Regions from separate parts of the Agromyces sp. NBRC 114283 genome, predicted to be linked through region 1. Evidence: predicted binding sites of a transcription regulator. Region 1 holds the regulator's gene; each other region holds the start of a gene.
What was found. Region 1 encodes LexA, which represses DNA repair genes until DNA is damaged. Its sites were predicted from a motif close to TCGAACANNTGTTCGA; they were not measured.
Positions count from the first base shown of each region.

Region 2: a site for LexA is predicted at 1,758-1,773, ahead of QSJ60_RS15755 (HNH endonuclease signature motif containing protein). Genes of this name have one in related genera too.
Region 3: a site for LexA is predicted at 1,655-1,670, ahead of QSJ60_RS17075 (DmpA family aminopeptidase). Genes of this name have one in related genera too.

Region 1 is NZ_BSQP01000001.1:2,704,481-2,707,750, reverse strand. It holds gene metE (5-methyltetrahydropteroyltriglutamate--homocysteine S-methyltransferase) at 1-1,365, shown strand, start outside; gene lexA (transcriptional repressor LexA) at 1,449-2,138, opposite strand; gene QSJ60_RS13055 (LysM peptidoglycan-binding domain-containing protein) at 2,394-2,762, shown strand; gene QSJ60_RS13050 (histidinol-phosphate transaminase) at 2,836-3,270, shown strand, end outside.
Region 2 is NZ_BSQP01000001.1:3,287,140-3,290,409, reverse strand. It holds gene QSJ60_RS15760 (GyrI-like domain-containing protein) at 1-259, shown strand, start outside; gene QSJ60_RS15755 (HNH endonuclease signature motif containing protein) at 280-1,725, opposite strand; gene QSJ60_RS15750 (MerR family transcriptional regulator) at 1,844-2,584, opposite strand; gene QSJ60_RS15745 (DUF6194 family protein) at 2,625-3,104, shown strand; gene QSJ60_RS15740 (helix-turn-helix domain-containing protein) at 3,101-3,270, opposite strand, start outside.
Region 3 is NZ_BSQP01000001.1:3,563,315-3,566,584, reverse strand. It holds gene QSJ60_RS17080 (hypothetical protein) at 1-485, shown strand, start outside; gene QSJ60_RS17075 (DmpA family aminopeptidase) at 482-1,630, opposite strand; gene QSJ60_RS17070 (APC family permease) at 1,784-3,265, shown strand; gene QSJ60_RS17065 (TetR family transcriptional regulator) at 3,262-3,270, shown strand, end outside.

The DNA.
Region 1 (3,270 bases):
GACCGCGCGGTCGCGCTCGAGGGGCTGGCCGGCTCGCTCGCGATCGCGAGCTCCACCTCGCTCCAGCACGTGCCGCACGACCTGGCCGACGAGCAGCGGCTCGACCCGCGCCTCGCGAGCTGGCTCGCGTTCGCCGATCAGAAGGTCGCCCAGGTCGCGACGCTCGCGCGCGGGCTCGCGCACGGCCGTCAGGCGATCGAGTCGGAGCTCGCGGATGCCTCGGCCGCCCTCGTCGACCGGGCCGGCGCGCCCGGGGTGCGGGTGCCGGCGGTCCGCGAGCGGCTGGCCGCCCTCTCGGACGCTGACTTCGCCCGCGTCGACTACGACGCCCGCGTCGAGGCCCAGCTCGACCTCGGGCTGCCGGAGCTGCCGACCACGACGATCGGCTCCTTCCCGCAGACCGGCGAGCTCCGGCGCGCTCGCGCCGCGCTCGCGAGCGGCGAGCTCGACGATGCGGGCTACCGCGCGATCATCGAGCAAGAGATCGAGCGGGTCGTGCGCCTCCAGGAGGAACTCGGCCTCGACGTGCTCGTGCACGGCGAGCCGGAGCGCAACGACATGGTGCAGTACTTCGCCGAGCTGCTCGACGGCTTCGCGGTGACCGAGCACGGCTGGGTGCAGTCCTACGGCTCGCGCTGCACGCGCCCGTCGATCCTCTGGGGCGACGTCTCCCGCCCCGCCCCGATGACCGTCGGCTGGTCGGCCTACGCGCAGTCGCTGACCCAACGGCACCTGAAGGGGATGCTGACGGGGCCCGTGACGATCCTGGCCTGGTCGTTCGTGCGTGACGATCAGCCGCTCGGCGACACCGCGCGCCAGGTGGGCCTCGCGCTCCGCGACGAGGTCGCGGACCTGGAGGCCGCCGGCATCCGGATCATCCAGGTCGACGAGCCCGCGCTCCGGGAGCTGCTGCCGCTCCGCCGCGCGGAGCAGCCGGCCTACCTCGAGTGGTCGGTCGGCGCGTTCCGGCTCGCGACGGCCGGGGCCGCACCGGCGACGCAGGTGCACACGCACCTCTGCTACTCCGAGTTCGGCGTCGTCATCGACGCCATCCGGGGGCTCGACGCCGACGTCACGAGCATCGAGGCCGCGCGCAGCCGCATGGAGGTGGTCGAGGACCTCGGCCGCAGCGGCTTCGACCACGGCGTGGGTCCCGGCGTGTACGACATCCACTCGCCCCGGGTGCCCGGTGAGGACGAGGTCCGCGAGCTCCTGGAGCGCGCGGTGGCCGAGGTGCCGGCGTCGCGGCTCTGGGTGAACCCGGACTGCGGGCTGAAGACGCGCGGCTACGACGAGACGGTCGCCTCGCTCACGCACCTCGTCGGAGCCGCCCGCTCGGTGCGGGAGTCGCTCGCCCGCGGCTGAGTGGGCTGGCCGGTCGCGGCGCTGTGCACGCGGAACGGCCCGGGATGCGAGGCATCCCGGGCCGTTCCTGGCGTCTGGGGGCCTCAGACTGCGCGGAGCACCGCGACGACCTTGCCGAGCACCTCGGCGTCGTCGCCCAGGATCGGCTCGAAGGCGCTGTTGCGGGGGAGCAGCCAGGTGTGGCCGTCGCGCTGCCGGAAGACCTTCACCGTGGCCTCCTCGTCGAGCATGGCCGCGACGATCTCGCCGTTCTCCGCGGTGCGCTGCGAACGCACGACAACCCAGTCGCCGTCGCAGATCGCCGCGTCGACCATGGAGTCGCCGACGACCTTCAGCATGAACAGCTCGCCCTTGCCGACGAGCTGGCGGGGAAGCGGGAAGACCTCGTCGATCTGCTGCTCGGCGGTGATCGGGATGCCGGCGGCGATGCGGCCGACGAGCGGCACCATCGCGGCGTCGCCGACCGGGATGGGCTCGCCGTCGCTCGGCTGGCGCTCCTCGGTGCCGGGGAGCTCGATCAGCACCTCGAGCGCGCGGGGCCGGTTCGGGTCGCGCCGGAGGTAGCCGGCCAGCTCCAGCTGGTTCAGCTGGTGGGTGACGCTCGAGAGCGAGGACAGGCCCACGGCGTCGCCGATCTCGCGCATGCTCGGCGGGTAGCCCCGCGTCGCGACCGAGCGCTGGATGACCTCGAGGATCGAGATCTGCTTCGCGCTCAGGCTCTTGCGGCGGCGCGCACGTGCGGCCGGTTTGCTGCCCTCGGTCTCGGTGCTCACGTGCTGACGCCCCTCGTCGGCGGTCTTGCGACCGGAATGTCGGTGGTCCCTGATGGACTCTGTTCTGACATTCGAAACTGTATCCGCGCAACGCGGGTGCGGCAAACATTCCTTCGAGTGTGTCGCGAATCCGATGCGGCGCAATGTTCGAAGAACGGCTTGCAGATTCGAACAATCGAAGATAGATTCGGAACACAGCTTCGCATCCGGCCCTCCCGGCCGAGGGCCGGGTGCGATTCTCCTGGAGGTGTTGAGATGAGCGCAGTCATGGCGAGCGGTGCCGAGTTCACCGCGAACGGTTTCGCAGGTGCCCGCACGCGGCTCCGACTGACTCGACGCGGTCGCGTCGTCTTCACGACCCTCGGCGCGCTCCCGCTCGTCATCTGGGCCGCGTTGAGCGTGCTCGGTGCCGGCGTCGCGGCGGCGGACGACGCCGTCGGCGGCTCGGGCGCGAGCTTCGACTACGTCACGGTCGGCGCCGGCGACACCCTGTGGGAGATCGCCGAGGCGACCGACCCCGGTGCTGATCCGCGGGTGGTCATCGACGACATCATCCGACTCAACGGGCTCGACTCCTCGGTGGTCGAGCCGGGCCAGCGCCTGGCCCTTCCCGCCGCGAACTGAGCGCTCCGGTGCCGCCTCAGCGCGGCGTCACGGCGCGGAGTCACAGGGGGTCGCGCATCACTAGCATGAAGTGGTGACGAGCTTCGAAGATCTGCCCATCCGCGACGACCTCAGGGGGCGCTCGCCCTACGGCGCTCCGCAGAAGGTCGTTCCGGTCGCCCTCAACGTGAACGAGAACACGCATCCGATCCCCGAGGACGTCGCGCACGACATCGTCGCGCGGGTCGCGGCGGCCATCCTCCAGCTGAACCGCTACCCCGACCGCGAGTTCACCGAACTGCGCGAGGCCTTCGCCCGCTATCTCGGGCACGGGCTCACGCCCGAGCAGATCTGGGCGGCGAACGGCTCGAACGAGGTGCTGCAGCACCTGCTGCAGGCGTTCGGGGGGCCGGGGCGCCGGGCGCTCGGCTTCTCGCCCACGTACTCGATGTACTCGCTGCTCGCCTCCGGCACCGGCACCGAGTGGATCGACGCCCCGCGCGACGCCGACTACGAGTTGTGCGCCGAG
Region 2 (3,270 bases), 580 kb from region 1:
GAAGGCGCCGAGCGAGCTGCGCGACGCGATCGCCCGTCTCGAGCTCCGGCGGCTGCATGAGGGGCGATGCGTGCAGATCCTGCACCTCGGGTCGTACGACGACGAAGCGCCGACGCTCGCCAGACTGCATGACGAGTTCATGCCCGAGCACGGGCTGACCTTCGCCGGCGACCACCACGAGATCTACCTGAGCGATGCCCGGCGCACGGCGCCTGAGAAGCTCCGCACGGTGCTGCGTCAGCCGGTGCGGCCGGCCTGACCCGAGCGGGTCCGCGCGCGCTACGCGGCGGCCATGGCTCGCGCCAGCAGGCCCATCCGCCGATCGGTCGAGGTGTTCGCGGCGATCGGCGTGCCGTGCGGGTCGATATGCGGGGGCGGGATGAACCAGCGCCCGCCGTCGCGGACGACGATGCGCCACCCGTCGTCGTGCACCCGGTGGTGATGGTGGCTGCACAGCAGGATGCCGTTGTCGAGATCGGTGCGCCCGTCGTCGCGGTGCCACCACGCGATGTGGTGGGCCTCGGTGTGCGAAGGGGGCCGTGAGCAACCCGGCCACGCGCAGCCGCCGTCGCGATCGGCGAGGGCGAGCTTCTGCGCGGCGCTGAAGAGGCGGGCGGAGCGCCCGAGCTGCAACGGCTCGCCGTGCTCGCCGACGAACAGCGGCGCGATGCCGGCCGAGCTGACGAGCGCACGGACGCTCGCGATCGAGATCGGCTGATCGAGGCCGTCGATCGTGCCGTGGCCGCGCTCGGCGAGAAGCGCCGCGGCATCGGCGCGCACGACGACGGTCGTCTGCCTGAGCGTCGGGACCGCGGCGCAGCCGAGTGCGTGTCGCGCGAGGTCGGCGAGCGCGTCGGCGTTCAGCTGGGCGATGCTGCGATGCTCGGCGATGCCGGAGTCGTCGTCGTGCTGCCGTCGCCGGGCGTCGCGCGCACGATGCAGTTCGGCGCCGACGAGCCCGCCGACGGCGGCCTTCAGCGTGGCACCGTTCACGGGGTCGAACGCGCCGCGCACGTTGACCATGCCCGCCGTGTCTTCCCAGATGCGGAGCCCCCTCCGGCCGCGGAGCTCGTCTTCGCGCGGGCGCACGCCGTCGGGATCGAGTCGCGCCTCGAGGAGTGTGATGAGCTGCGCGAGCCGCTCGGGCCCGACCGAGGCTGCCTGTTCGACCAGGAACCGCTCGGCCTCGTCGAGCGTCGCCGACTCGACGCGAGGCGCCACCCGATCGAGGAAGCGGCGGATGCGCTCGGCGGCGTGGAGCCCGAGCTCGGCGCTCGCGAGGCCAACGGCGAGGTGGGGGAGTCGCGGGGCGAGGCGCTCGCCCGCGAAGGAGCTGCGCAGGGCGGTGGCTGCCCCCACGGCGATGAGCTCGTGCGCCTCGCCCGCGCGGCGGCGCGTCGTGTCGGCGACGAGCCGTGCGGGATTCGGGTAGCCGCGATCGCGTGCCGGATCTTCGCCCGGGATGCCGGTGCACCGGGCCGCGAGCTCAGCCGCGCAGGCGCTCGCCGCGGCTTCTGCGGCACGGGTGAGCCCCGCCAGCGCGTCGAGCACTCGGAGCAGTCCGTCGTCGCTCAGCGCCCGCGCATCGACGGCTGCTGGATCGGCGGGATGGTCCCGAATGGCGCTCGCGTTCAGCCGGACGCCGCCCGCCCAGGCATCCTCGACCGCGGCGAGCCGCGCGGCGAGCACGGCGAGCCGGGGCGGCGAATCGCTCGGGACATCCATGCTTCGACGCTACGCCGGAATCGCCTGACCGTTCGAAATCATCTTCGAATGTGGAGAACGCCAAGCGATGCGTGCCTGGGGACGGAGGGGTGCCGGATCGATGCCCGAAGCGGCGGGATCACGAGGCCTCGTCCGCCCCGTCCAGTAGCTCCGCGAGCGCGCCGCTCGCGCGCAGCAGCATGACGCTCCGCTCCGCGAGCGCGCCGAGTCGCGCGTCGAGCGAGCGCTCGGCTGCGGCGATGCCGGATTCCTCGCCGAGCGTCGCCACGACGGAGCGGATGGCCGGGATGCCGGCGCCGCCCTCGCGGAGTGCCGCGACGACGCGTGCGACGAGGATCTGGGCCGCCGAGTAGCTGCGGGCCGCCACGGAGCCGACGCGATCGGGGCGGAGCAGCCCTTCCGTCTCCCAGTACCGCAGCGTCGAGCTGCGCACGTCGAGGGCCAAGGCCAGCTCGGTGATCGACATCGCGCCGCCGGCGCCCGCCGCCGAGGCATCCCTCGGCGCGCCCGCCGCCGAGGCATCCGCCGGTGCGATCGCCGCCAGCCCCGCGCGCGCCGCGAGCACCCGCTCGCGCTCCCGCGCGAGCCCGGCGTGCAGCTCGTCGACGAGCGCCGCCGCCTCGGCGATCGGCCGCGTGCGGAACTCGGCGAGCGCACCGCGGGCCGCGACCGGCCCGATGGCCCGAGCCAGCGCGCGATACGCGCGGAGGGCGACGAGGTGGGCGTCGGTGTAGCTGCGGTACCCGTTCGCCGAGCGCACGGCGGCCGGGATCACGCCGAGCCGTTCCAGGTCGCGCACCTGCTGGTCCGAATACCCGGCCGCGCGGGCGAGTTCGGCGGTGCGCAGTCCGTGCGGCATGCGCAACCCCCAATACGCACTTGAAGTTCACACTCGAAGTATGAGTATGCAGCAGATCCTCGACGCCGTCCGCTCCTTCGACGGCGTGCTCGTCGTCGAACCCGTCCCGGGCGGGCCATTTCCCGAGCTCGCCTGGGGCGACGCCTTCTTCTATCACGCCCCCGACGGCCGGATGCCGGAGCGCACCCAGCCGTACGGCACGATCGTGACGAAGGACTCCCCCGACGACACCGCTTCGCGCCTCGACGAGCCCGGCCGGTACCGCGTCAACGTGCACGTCGATCGGGCGACGTTCCGGCGGGTGACGGGGGAGGAGCCGCGCTCCCTCGCGGTGCCGCGCGACGCGGCGGCCGTCGACGTGCTCGGCCCGCACCCCGTGTACGGGGCGAACGGCTGGTTGGCCGTGGTGAATCCCGAGTCGACCGTCGAGGAGCTCGTGGCGCTGCTGCGCGCGGCGCACGAGGCGGCCCGCCGCCGCTCGACACGGAGCTCCGCGCGGCGCGCGCGGCCCGACGCCTAGCTCGTGCCGCTCCACGGCGCGGGCACGATGACCCACATGACCTCGGCGCCGAGCTCGGGGTCGGCCGTCCAACTGTGGGGTTCGCGCCCCGGGAACGTGAGTGCGTCGCCGGCGACGAGCGCCACGGTGCGGTCGACGAAGCGCGCCGTGAGCGCGCCGGACAGCA
Region 3 (3,270 bases), 860 kb from region 1:
CGACGCCCACCGTGGCGGCACCCGATCCCGCCGACGTCAGCACTTGGGTGATCAGCGCGTTCGGCGTCGGTCCCGTCGCGCGCGGCGCGGTCTACCCCGACGTGGCGACCCCGCTCACGACGTTCGCGCTCGAGCCCGTCGACGCGGCATGCCCGCGCCTGCACACGATGTCGCGCGAGGGCACGGCGACCGTGCTGCTGATCACGTCCGAGGCCGGCGATCAGGTCGATGAGGTGTGGCTCTCCGGCGCCCCGGGCGCCGAGGCCCCGCGCACCGCCGAGGGCATCGGGCTCGGCTCGACGCTCGCCGAGCTCACCGCTGCGTACCCGACGCTGCAGCAGACCACGCAGGTCAGTCTCGACGGCTACGGTTACGCGGTCGGCGACGACGACGCCGGGTGGCTCGATTTCATCGTCTATCAGGGCGCTGTCACGTACATCGGCTCCTCCGCCGAGCCCCGCGCGCCGAAGGAGTTCTGCGGCTAACGCTCGGCGAACGCCCGGCGCACCTCCTCGTGCGGGAGGGCGTAGCTCGCGTGCCCGTCGCGGCCCTCGAGGTCGCGGGCGGCGACGAGGGCGTTCGCGACGGCCTCCTCGACGGCCTCGACCGTCGCGCGGTACAGCGGATCGATCGCGCCCCAGGGCACGAAGTCGAGCCGCTCGAGCCCCTGGTTCGCCCCGCGACCGAGTTGGGAGGTGAGGGCGCCGGGGTTCGCGGTCGAGAACGCGAGGAAGATGTCGCCCGAGAAGTGGCTGCCCGCCGTGCCGGTGCGGGCGAGGCCGAGCGGCACTCGTCGGGCGAGGGCCTCGCACTGGCCAGGGAGGAGCGGGGCATCCGTCGCGACGATGACGATCACGCTGCCGGCGCCCGCGGCGGCCTTCGTGCGCTCGCCGTCGCGCACGAACCAGTCGTCGTCCTCGATCGGCTTCGGCGCGGCGGACTCGCGGCCGAGCGGCCGGCCGGCGAGCCGGAACTCGTCGCGATCGCCGAAATTGGCCTGCAGCAGGACGCCGACGGTGTACTCGCCGCCGGCCGTCGCGACCATCCGCGACGCGCTGCCGGTGCCGCCCTTGAAGGCGTAGCAGTTCATGCCGGTGCCGCCGCCGACGTTGCCCTCGGCGATCGGGCCGCCGGCGGCGGCGTCGAGGGCGGCCCGCGCGTGCTCGGGCCGCACGTGCCCGCCGTTGATCTCGTTCAGGTAGCCGTCCCAGGTCTCGCCGACGACCGGCAGCATCCACTGCGCTGACACCTCGGGATGCGTCTCGTGCACCCACTCGTCGACGCCCTGGTGCACGGCGCCGACGGCGTGCGAGTTCGTGATCGCGATCGGCAGCGCGAGCATGCCGGCCTCGTCGATCCAGCTGCGCCCGGTCAGCTCCCCGTTCCCGTTCAGCGAGAAGGTGCCGGCGGCGCAGGGGACGCCGACGCCGTCGCGGCCGCGGGGGAGGATCGCCGTCACCCCGGTGCGCGCGGTGCCCGCCGCGTCGGGTCCGCTCACGAGCGTCGTGTAGCCGACCTGCACCCCGGGGACGTCGGTGATCGCGTTCACAGGTCCCGGGGTGCCGTCGAAGGGCACGCCGAGGTCTCTGGCCCGCGGGGACTCGACGGGGGACTGGCTGGTGGTCGTCATCGACGCTCCTCGTTCTCGACGTTCTCGAACACCCGTTCAACTTTCGGGTGACGATCACGCTAGCACTCTTGACAGCGCCCGGGTGCCTCGATTGAATGAGCGTTCAGATTCTGCTGCACCCGATGCGGCTGCCCCCACGCCGAGGAGACGATGATGTCTGAACACCCGATCAACACCGCCGAGCGCGCCCCGTCCACCCGAAGAGGCTCCCTCGCCGCCGGCCGGCTGGGCGTCGGCGACGTCGTCTTCTTCGTCGTCTCGGCCGCGGCACCGCTCACCGTGGTCGCGAGCGCCGCGCCGACCTCCATGCGCATGGGCGGCATCGGGGCGGCCGGCGCGATGCTCGTCTGCGCCGTCGTGCTGATCCTCTTCGCCCTGGGCTTCACCGCGATGTCGACGCATGTGCGCAACACCGGCGCCTTCTACGCGTACGTCTCGCGCGGCCTCGGCAAGCCGGCGGGCCTCGGGGTGTCGTTCGTGACGATCTTCGCCTACGCGATCCTGACGGTCTGCTTCTACGGCTTCATCGGCTTCTTCGGCGAGCTCACGTTCGGCGGCCTCTTCGGCATCCAACTGCCCTGGGTGGTCTGGTCCCTGATCGCCGCCGCGGTGGTCGCCCTGCTCGGCTACCGCAAGATCGACGTCGGCGCGAAGGTGCTCGGCGTGCTGCTCACCGCGGAGGTCGCCATCCTGCTCGTGCTGTCCGTCGCCGTGCTGGTGCAGGGCGGTCCCGAGCCGTGGAGCGCCGCCCCCTTCGACCCGAAGGAGATCTTCTTCGCCGCCGGCGCCGGCAGCCTCTTCGTCGTCGGCTTCGGCGCCTACCTCGGCTTCGAGGGCACCGCGATCTACGCCGAAGAGGCCCGCAACCCGCGGCGCACCGTGCCGATCGCCACGTACCTCGCGATCGGCTTCCTCGGCGTCTTCTACGCCTTCACCTTCTGGATGCTCACGGTCGCGTTCGGCGCCGACGGCGTGATCGAGATTGCCCGAGGCGACGCCTTCGAGACGATGGTGTTCGCGGCGGGCGCCGAGTACCTCGGGGACTGGGCCGCGATCGTCATGCAGGTGCTCATCGTGACGAGCTTCTTCGCCTGCCTGCTCGCCTTCCACAACGCGTCGAGCCGCTACCTCTACTCGCTCGGCCGCGAGCGGCTGCTGCCGGCCGCGCTCGGCCGCACGCACCCGAAGACGAAGGCGCCGTACGTGGCGAGCGCCGTGATGAGCGTGATCGCCGTCGTCGCCATCCTCGTCGCGTTCCTGCTGGGGGCCGACCCCTTCCTGCAGTTCGCGATCTGGACGTACGCCACCGGCGTCGCCGGCCTCGTCTTCGCACAGGCGGTCGCCGCGGTCGCCGTCGTCGGCTTCTTCGCCCGGAACCGCCGCGGGCACAGCGTCTGGCGGGTGCTCGTCGCCCCCGCGATCGGCGCGGCCGGCCTGATCACGGGGTTCCTGCTCATCGCGTTCAACTTCGAGATCGTGACGACGATGACCGGCCCGATCAACTGGGTGCTGCTCGCGCCCACCCCGCTGCTGTTCATCGTCGGTATCGTGATCGCCATGATCATCCGCCGACGCGACCCCGGCCGCTACGCCGCCCTCGCCGAGAACCTCGACGACGAACGGGCCGAAGCGTGACGCGA